DNA from 2 places in the Levilactobacillus suantsaii genome. Region 2 is predicted to be linked to the other one. Evidence: riboswitches for the same ligand, from Rfam matches in the RefSeq annotation. Region 2 holds a riboswitch; the other holds the start of a gene.

Region 1 (4,429 bases), 1.2 Mb from region 2:
GGTCAGCCGCAATGCTGGCGGCGTTGGTGGTCCACTGAGCCAACGTTTCCTGGTCTTTGGGAAAGCCGGCTTTCGGGGTGATGACGGGGTAACCGAGAATCACCGCTTGGGGCCGGATGGCATCCGGAGTGGTGTGGGCCTGCACGTTAAAGTCGGTATCGGCCCAGCGGTCGTTAAAGAGGGCGACGATATGACCCCCTACGGAAAAGCCCGCGATGACGATACGTTGTGCATCGATTTGCCAAGTCGTAGCGTTTTGCCGGAGAACGGCCATACTCTGGGCCAATTCAATCACCGGTGCGGGCATTAGCGGCTGTTTTTCCGCGACAAAACTGTAACGTAAGAAAAAGGCCTGGTAGCCGATGGCACTCCAGGATAAGGCTAAATCCTCAGCTTGTTGTTCCGGAATGTGGGTATAGGAGCCACCCGGTACGATAATGATGGCCGGATAGGTCTGGTCGGGAGCGTCCTCACGCAGGTAGCCCTGCAGGTAGGCTGCCGAATCGTCCGCCAGGGTGTGCTTAATGATTTTCATTGAAAAATCCTCCCAGATAAGTCATGATAAATGGGGAGTCGGTAAACGCAAGCGACCCCTCAAATTACATTCATTGTACCGCAAATTAGGGGTGCTTGAAGAAAGAAGGCCCAGGGATGCCAGAAGAAATCACCACGGCGCGGTTACGGTTACGACCTTTACAGTTTACGGATCTGTCCCGGTATCAGGCTATCATTACGGACCCGCAGGTGGCGCGGCCCGCGGGGTTAGCGGCGCCATTGACTCCAGCACACGTGGCGGCGGGGTTACGCGCTGATATGCGTCAACCCGTGGCTTACGCGCTGACTGCTAAGACTGATGGTCGGTTTCTGGGGATGATTGTGGGGTATACCCATAGTGATGTCATGGGGGAACCCACCACTACGGCGGTAGATTTAGGTTATTTTTTGGCTCCGAATGAGTGGGGTCAGGGGCTGATGCCGGAAGCTTTACGGGGGCTGTTACTGGCTTTACGACAGGCGAATAGTCCAATCACCACGTTTTGGGCCACGAGTCAGGCCACGAATAAACGTTCCCAGGGAGTCTTAGTTAAATTAGCTTTCGCTTTAATTGACGATCACGTGATGGCCCCCAGTGCCGGTAATCTGACGTTAGAGCGGCATTTCCTCTATTGCTACCAGCAACCCAAATCATAAGCTTACATTTGGGGCTTGCAAAGTGATAGGGAGATGGGTATACTACGAAGTATCGAATAGAAGAGGCGCGATCAACATGAGTTGCTTTTCCGAGGTGGGCCACACCGATGACGGGAAGCGAAAGGGGCGATCGCCGAAATCTTAATCACCGACCGTGATTGGGGTTGGGTCCTGGTTGAATAAATCAGGGACTGTCGCAACCGAATAGGGGTTGCGGGGCGCTTTCAACGATATTGACTTGGATTTTAACTTCCAATCTCTTTCGTGAAGCCACTTTGCGAAAGAGATTTTTTAGTTCCTGCCTAGGTCGTTTCGAGAAGGTCCTTCTATATACAGAAGGAGGAAAATTTTATGGAACAAAGCATGTCAAACGCGACAACTAGTAAGGCTTCGGATTCGGTTAAGCGGGGCCTAAAGACGCGACACGTTTCCATGATCGCGTTAGGTGGCTGTATTGGGACGGGGTTATTTGTGGCCAGTGGGTCCGCGATTTCTTCGGCCGGCCCCGGGGGCGCGTTAGTGGCGTATACCGCTATGGGCCTAATGGTTTACTTCTTGATGACTAGTCTCGGCGAAATGGCCACGAACATGCCAATCTCCGGGTCGTTTGCGGCGTATTCCGCGAAGTATGTTGACCCAGCTTTGGGCTTTGCCATGGGGTGGAACTACTGGTTTAACTGGGCGATTACCGTGGCGGTCGATATCTCGACGGCGGCGTTAGTCATGAAGTTCTGGTTACCCGGCGTGCCCGGTTGGATTTGGAGCTTGGTTGCGTTGGTCTTAGTCTTTACGATTAACGCGTTATCGGTCCAGGCGTTCGGCGAGACCGAATTTTGGATGTCATTGATTAAGGTAGTCACCATCTTTATCTTCTTAGCGGTGGGGTTGTTAACCATCGTGGGGATCATGGGTGGTCATGCGACCGGCCTCAGCAACTTTACGTACAAGCAAGCCCCGTTCGTAGGTGGTTTTCCCGCTATTTTGAGCGTCTTCGTAGTTGCTGGGTTCTCGTTCCAGGGGACTGAATTGGTCGGCATCACGGCCGGCGAATCGGAAGATCCGTCGCACAGTGTCCCGAAGGCCATCAATCAGGTGTTCTGGCGGATTATTTTATTCTACATTTTAGCTATCTTTGTGATTGCCGCCGTCTTGCCTTACACGAGTCACGATTTACTGGGGTCATCGGCCTCTGACGTCGCTATCAGTCCTTTCACCTTGGTCTTCAAGCGGGCTGGGTTAGCCGCTGCGGCAAGTGTCATGAACGCGGTTATTCTGACGTCTGTCATTTCCGCGGCTAATTCGGGGATGTACGCTTCGACGCGGATGCTATACTCCTTGTCTAAGGAAGGCTACGCGCCTCGCTTCTTGGAACGGACCGGGAAGAACGGGATTCCATACCCGGCGCTGTTTGCGACGACTATCGTCGCGGCCTTAACCTTCTTCAGTAGTATTGCGGGGCCACAGATTTACATGTGGTTAGTTGCTGCTAGTGGGTTGACTGGGTTCATCGCGTGGTTCGGGATTGCGTTATCACACTTCCGCTTCCGGCGAGCATTCATTGCTCAGGGGCATAAGCTGTCTGAATTGAAGTACCATGCAAAGTGGTTCCCGTTTGGGCCGGTCTTAGCGCTGGTTCTGTGTATTGCTGTGATTGTGGGCCAGGACCCGCAGTCCTTCTTCTCCGGTAATTGGGAACAGGTCTTAGTGACCTATATCAGTGTACCGTTAGTCTTGATTCTGTATATTGGGTACAAGTTGAAGAAGCATACGAAGCTGATTCCACTGAGCAAGGTCGATGTGTCGCCGGTTCATCGTGACGGCACGTTGAAGGAAGACGCTAAGCCAGAAGAAGATTAACTTAAAAATTAGCAGATTATGCGAGTGGTCGTGTCGGCCGAAACGCCGATGCGGCCACTTTTTGTGGGGGTCCTTAGCCACATTGGGAAAAGTGGCCCCTGAGAAAAATCACCACGACATGTTGTCTTTTCCTAACCAGGTTGGTACAATATGTGGTGGTGTTTTTGGACGGAACGTTCAAAAATTGGAGAAACGGTTAAGGAAATAAAGGAGAGATAGCATGCTTGTATTATCGGGAACTATTGGGGCTGGCAAAACGAGCCTAACCAGTTTATTGGCTAAACACTTACAAAAACCAGCATTTTATGAATCGGTGGATGATAATAAAATCTTACCGTTATTCTATAAGGATCCCCAGAAGTATGCCTTCTTGCTCCAAATCTACTTTTTAAATAAACGGCTGGATAGCATCAAGGCCGCTAACGCTGATCCAGAAAGCGTGATGGACCGGTCAATCTTTGAAGATTCCCTGTTGTTCCATCTGAACGCGGACCTCGGCCGAGCGACCAACACGGAAGTTGATATTTACGACTCTTTGTTGCAAAACATGATGCAAGAATTACCAGAGGGGACTTACCAAAAGAACCCAGACCTGTTGATTCACATCAACATCTCGTTTGAGACCATGCTAGAACGCATCAAGAAGCGGGGGCGGTCGTACGAGCAGATTGCTAACGACCCGAGCCTATATGACTATTATAAGCAGTTAGACCAACGCTATACGGCTTGGTATGCTGACTACGACAAGTCGCCGAAGATGCAGATCAACGGGGATGAACTGGACTTTGTCGAGGATCCCAGTGCCCGGCAACAGGTCTTACACTTAATCGACGAGAAAATTGCGTCGCTCTAGGACTTGTTTCCTAACAAAAAGTGGGGTATGATAACGGTACTTCAAACACGAGGTGCCTAATCCTAGTAGACGACCAGAGAAGCGGGGAAAGCTGGAAACCGCGACGTCGAATCATTCCAGCACTAATCACGTGGGCGGGTAATGCCGCACGGTGCAAACCGTTATCATGTTCAAGGGTGTTATTGAGGCGACTTAATGACGAACTTGGGTGGTACCGCGAAGGTCTTCGTCCCATGTGACGGAGGCTTTTTTTGTACCATTTGATCAGTAGAAGGGAGAACTAAAATGTTAGATTTAAAGATGATTCGCCAAGAGACCGACATGGTCAAAGAAAAGTTGGCAACTCGCGGTATTCCGGCTAAGGAAATTGATGACTTATTGGCCTTAGATGCCAAACGGCGGGAATTGATTGCGAAGAGTGAGACCATGAAGGCCCAACGTAACCAGGTATCCGATGACATCTCTAAGATGAAGCGGGCGCACGAATCAGCTGACGACCAAATTGCCCAAATGCGACAAGTCAGTGCA
Region 2 (4,429 bases):
TTACCGATGGTGTCGACGTTGTGGGCGATGCCCTCACCGACCACCATGATGATCGCGTAGTCGTCGATCCATTCCATGTAATCCGGAGCCAACGTTTTGCGGACGTCGGCACACAGGTGCTTGATGGTGGCTTCGTCCAGTTTACTCCGGTCGAAGATGATGGTCAGGTCATCGATTCCGGAAGGCATGTGTTCGTAAGAGATGTTGTATCGCTGGAAAATTTCCAGGAGCTTAAGCGTGAAGCCGACTTCCTTGTTCAACAGGTAGCGGTGTAAGTAGAGCGCCGAAAAACGGTTCGAACTGGCAATCCCGGTGATGGGACAAGCGGGATTGAAGACGAACTGCGACGGCACAATCAGGGTGCCCGGCGCCTCGGGATTGTTGGTGTTTTTGACGTTGACGGGGACTTGTCCTTGGACCGCCGGAATGATGGCTTCGTCTTGGAATACAGAGAAGCCGGCGTAGGAGAGTTCTCGCATCTCCCGGTAGGACATCTTCTGGATGATGGCCGGGTGGTCGACCACGTGGTTGTTGGCCGCATAGATGGCGTCGACGTCGGTAAAGTTTTCGTATAAGTCAGCACTAAAGCCGCGACTCAAGATGGCTCCGGTGATATCAGAACCGCCGCGGGCAAAGGTAAATAGGCTGCCTTGGGGGGTGTAACCGAAGAAGCCGGGAAAGACCAACCGGGTATCACCGGCGTGCAATTGCGCCAGGTTGGTGTAGGTCTCCGGCAAGATGTCGGCGTCGTTGGGCTGACCCGAAACGCGGATGCCTGCGGTCTTGGGATCCATGAACTTGGCAGAAATGCCTTGGTGGGTCAACACGGCCGCAATCAAAATGGCGTTGAGCCATTCGCCGTGAGCCTTGAAGGCGGCTAGTTGGTGGTCCGCATCGGTAAAGGTCGTGGTGGCCAGTCCGGTCAGCTTAGCTTGAATCTGGTTCAGGGTGTCGGCGGGGAGTTCAAAGTAGTCGCTGATGGCTTGGTACCGGGCTAAAATCGCCTGGACGGTGGGCTGGTAATCCGTTTGTTGTTGAACTTGTGTCGCGTATTGAATCAGCAAGTCCGTCACCTTGGTATCCCCTTTGAACCGTTTGCCAGGGGCGGAGGTCACGATGACTTGCCGGTCCGGATCAGCTTTGATGATATTGACGACCTTATTAACTTGTTGGCCGGTGGCTAATGAACCGCCACCAAACTTAACGACTTTCACATTTATCACCTCATAGGTTGAAAAAACCTAATTTATTTTTAATGACGACTTTAGCAGTTTTTGGGATTAAATCAAGTCTGACCGATATAAATTGGCTTGTAAAGTGTGAGAACTAGGTTAAAAATGATGAGACCCCTTGACGGATTATGAGAATTGCTATAATCTTAATTCAATTACATCAATAGAGGTTGCGACCAACATCAGTACATGTGTGAGTCCCTGTATGGACCATGACCGCATGGAAAGGGACGGTCGCCGAAGCGCTAGGGAATACGGGCCCTAGTGAGCTGGGACGGGTCACCAAGAGGATCCGAACTGTCGTAGCATTAAACAATTGGCTACGGGGCGCTTGCGACGAGTGAAGATACAGAATTTGCATAATTCTGGGATCTCTTTGTTTTCGTGAGCAAAGAGATCCTTTTTTAGTCCCCGGAACCCCAATGGAAGGGTAGGTATCGCGATATGCAAAAACCAGCTTTAACCGCCAACGCGGCGGGACATTTACTTCTGGGAGGCGTCGACACCGTTGAGTTGGCGCAGACCTACGGCACACCGTTAGTGGTCTATGACGTGGCGGCGATACGTCAGCAGATTCAAGCCTTTAAAGAGAGCTTACAGGCTAACGGATTGCGTTACCAAGTCAGTTACGCCAGTAAGGCTTTCGCTACAGTCGCGATGTACCAGTTGGTGACCCAAACGGGGATCCACACCGACGTGGTCTCCGGCGGTGAGTTGTACACGGCGTTACAGGCGGGCTTACCCGCTGAACGTATTAGTTTCCACGGCAACAACAAATCGCGAGCGGAGTTGGAACAGGCCGTCGACGCGCAGGTGGGCGTCATCATCTTAGATAACTTTTACGAGATTGAGTTATTGCACACCGTTTTATTAGAAAAGAACGCGACGTGTTGGGTGATGCTGCGGTTGACGCCGGGCATCACGCCCCACACGCACCAATACATCCAGACCGGTCAGGTCGATAGTAAATTTGGCTTCGACGTCGATTCCGGTCAGGCCGACCAAGCGGTCCAACAAGTCTTGGCCATCCCCCAGATGCACCTGATAGGGATTCACGCCCACATTGGTTCCCAGATTTTTGGGGTACAGGGATTTGAACTGCTGGCCAACAAACTAGTCGACATTGCCGCTGATTGGCGGGACCGCTTCGATTACGTTCCCGAGGTCTTGAATCTTGGTGGGGGCTTCGGGATTCGCTACACGGATGTCGACCAGCCGTTGAGTCCGGCAACGTTCATCGACCACATCGCCGCGGCGTTTAAAAAACGCGTGGCCTTACGTGGCCTGGCGTTGCCGGAGGTTTGGCTTGAACCCGGTCGGTCCATCGTGGGTCCGGCCGGCTACAACCTGTACACGGTAGGGTCGCGCAAGGACATCCCGGAACTGACGTCGTACGTGGCGGTCGATGGTGGCATGGGCGATAACATTCGCCCAGCACTTTATCAAGCCGACTACCAGGCGGTCTGTGCCAACCATCTCAACGCGCCGTTAGTGGCTCCGGTCCATCTGGCCGGGAAGTACTGCGAGTCCGGGGATATCTTGATCGACCAGGCGCACCTGCCGGCCGTGGCTCCCGGCGATTTGGTCGCGGTGCTCGCCACGGGAGCCTACGGGTACTCGATGGCGTCGAACTATAACCGTAACCCACGTCCAGCGGTCGTTTTCGTGGAAAATGGGCAGGCCAAATGCGTGGTCGCCCGTGAAAGTTATGCGGATTTGACCCGTTTGGACCAATCGTACCTATAAGATAGGAGAAAAAGAGAATGCAAAAAATGAGTGCTGAAGAAATTATTGCGTACATTGGGAATGCTAAAAAGGTTACACCGGTCAAGGTCACCGTGCAGGGGCATTACACCGCTGACCAGATTCCGAGCGGGGTGCAGTCTTTTTTGGCCCCAGATTTCGCCATCCTGGTGGGCGACTACCGCGCGATTGAACCGCTCTTAGCGGACAAGCAACCAGCCGACTACCACTTAGAAGTAACCGCCCAGAATTCGGCGGTGCCGATGCTGCCGATTGAACACGTCAACGCCCGCATCGAACCGGGCGCTATCATCCGCGACCAAGTGACGATTGGCGATAATGCCGTCATCATGATGGGCGCTGTCATTAATATCGGGGCCGGGATTGGGGCCGGGTCGATGATTGATATGGGGGCCGTCTTGGGTGGCCGCGCCATCGTGGGACAAAACGCCCACATCGGCGCCAACGCCGTCCTCGCCGGGGTAGTCGAGCCCGCTTCAGCCACGCCAGTCACGATTGGCGATAACGTCACGGTTGGCGCCAACGCCGTGGTCCTCGAAGGGGTCTCGATTGGCGATAATGCGGTCGTCGGTGCCGGAGCTGTAGTCACCAAAGACGTGGCCGAAAATGCCGTAGTGGCGGGCGTCCCCGCCAAGGTTTTGAAAATCAAAGATCAGCAGACGGAAGCTAAGACGCACATTGAAAAGGATCTGAGACGCTTATGACCTTAACGGAACCAGAATTGATCAAGATTCGGCGCCATCTGCATCAGATTCCGGAGTTAGCTTTGCAGGAGACCCAAACGCAGGCCTACCTGAAACAGGTCATTGCGACCTTGCCGCAGACCTATCTGACAGTCCACGAAGACCCACGGTTACAAACGGCCTTACTGGTTCGAGTGGCGGGGGCCGACCCGCAACGGACCATCGGCTATCGGGCGGACATCGATGCCTTGCCGGTCACCGAGCCCACGACCGTGGCGTTTCGCTCGCAACACCCGGGCGTGATGCACGCTTGTGGCCACGATTTACACGCGACGGTGGCCTTAGGTATTCTGAGCTACTTTGCCGACCATCAGCCCAAAGATAACCTAGTCTTCTTCTTTCAACCAGCCGAAGAAAGCCAAAGTGGCGGTAAATTAGCCTACGATTTGGGCCTGTTCTCCGGGGATTATCAGGTCGATGAGTTCTATGGCTTACACGACAATCCGACTTTACCGACCGGGATCATCGGCTGTCGCTTGGGGACCTTGTTCGCCGGGACTACCGAGGTCAATTTGACGGTCCACGGCAAGAGCGGCCATGCGGCCTTTCCACAACAGGCCACCGATGCGGTGGTCATCGCCGCGGCTTTAATCCTCCAACTGCAGACCATCATCTCGCGTGATATCGACCCCACGCGTTGTGGCGTGATCACTTTGGGCAAGGTTAACGCCGGCACGATTCGCAACGTGA

What was found. A riboswitch is a leader RNA that binds a small molecule or an ion and turns the genes downstream of it on or off. The one in region 2 is predicted to bind lysine.
Region 1: it holds a riboswitch for lysine, as region 2 does, so the genes downstream of both, H3M12_RS11450 (amino acid permease) here and lysA (diaminopimelate decarboxylase) in region 2, are expected to answer to the same signal.

What each region holds. Positions count from the first base shown of each region.
Region 1 covers NZ_CP059603.1:2,417,305-2,421,733, reverse strand. Annotated here, with positions in the region: gene H3M12_RS11460 (alpha/beta hydrolase) at 1-535, opposite strand, end outside; gene H3M12_RS11455 (GNAT family N-acetyltransferase) at 652-1,191, shown strand; lysine riboswitch at 1,244-1,423, shown strand; gene H3M12_RS11450 (amino acid permease) at 1,543-3,048, shown strand; gene H3M12_RS11445 (deoxynucleoside kinase) at 3,269-3,901, shown strand; gene serS (serine--tRNA ligase) at 4,187-4,429, shown strand, end outside.
Region 2 covers NZ_CP059603.1:1,245,121-1,249,549, forward strand. Annotated here, with positions in the region: gene H3M12_RS05685 (aspartate kinase) at 1-1,214, opposite strand, end outside; lysine riboswitch at 1,389-1,573, shown strand; gene lysA (diaminopimelate decarboxylase) at 1,677-2,978, shown strand; gene dapD (2,3,4,5-tetrahydropyridine-2,6-dicarboxylate N-acetyltransferase) at 2,996-3,700, shown strand; partial or broken gene H3M12_RS05700 (N-acetyldiaminopimelate deacetylase) at 3,697-4,429, shown strand, end outside.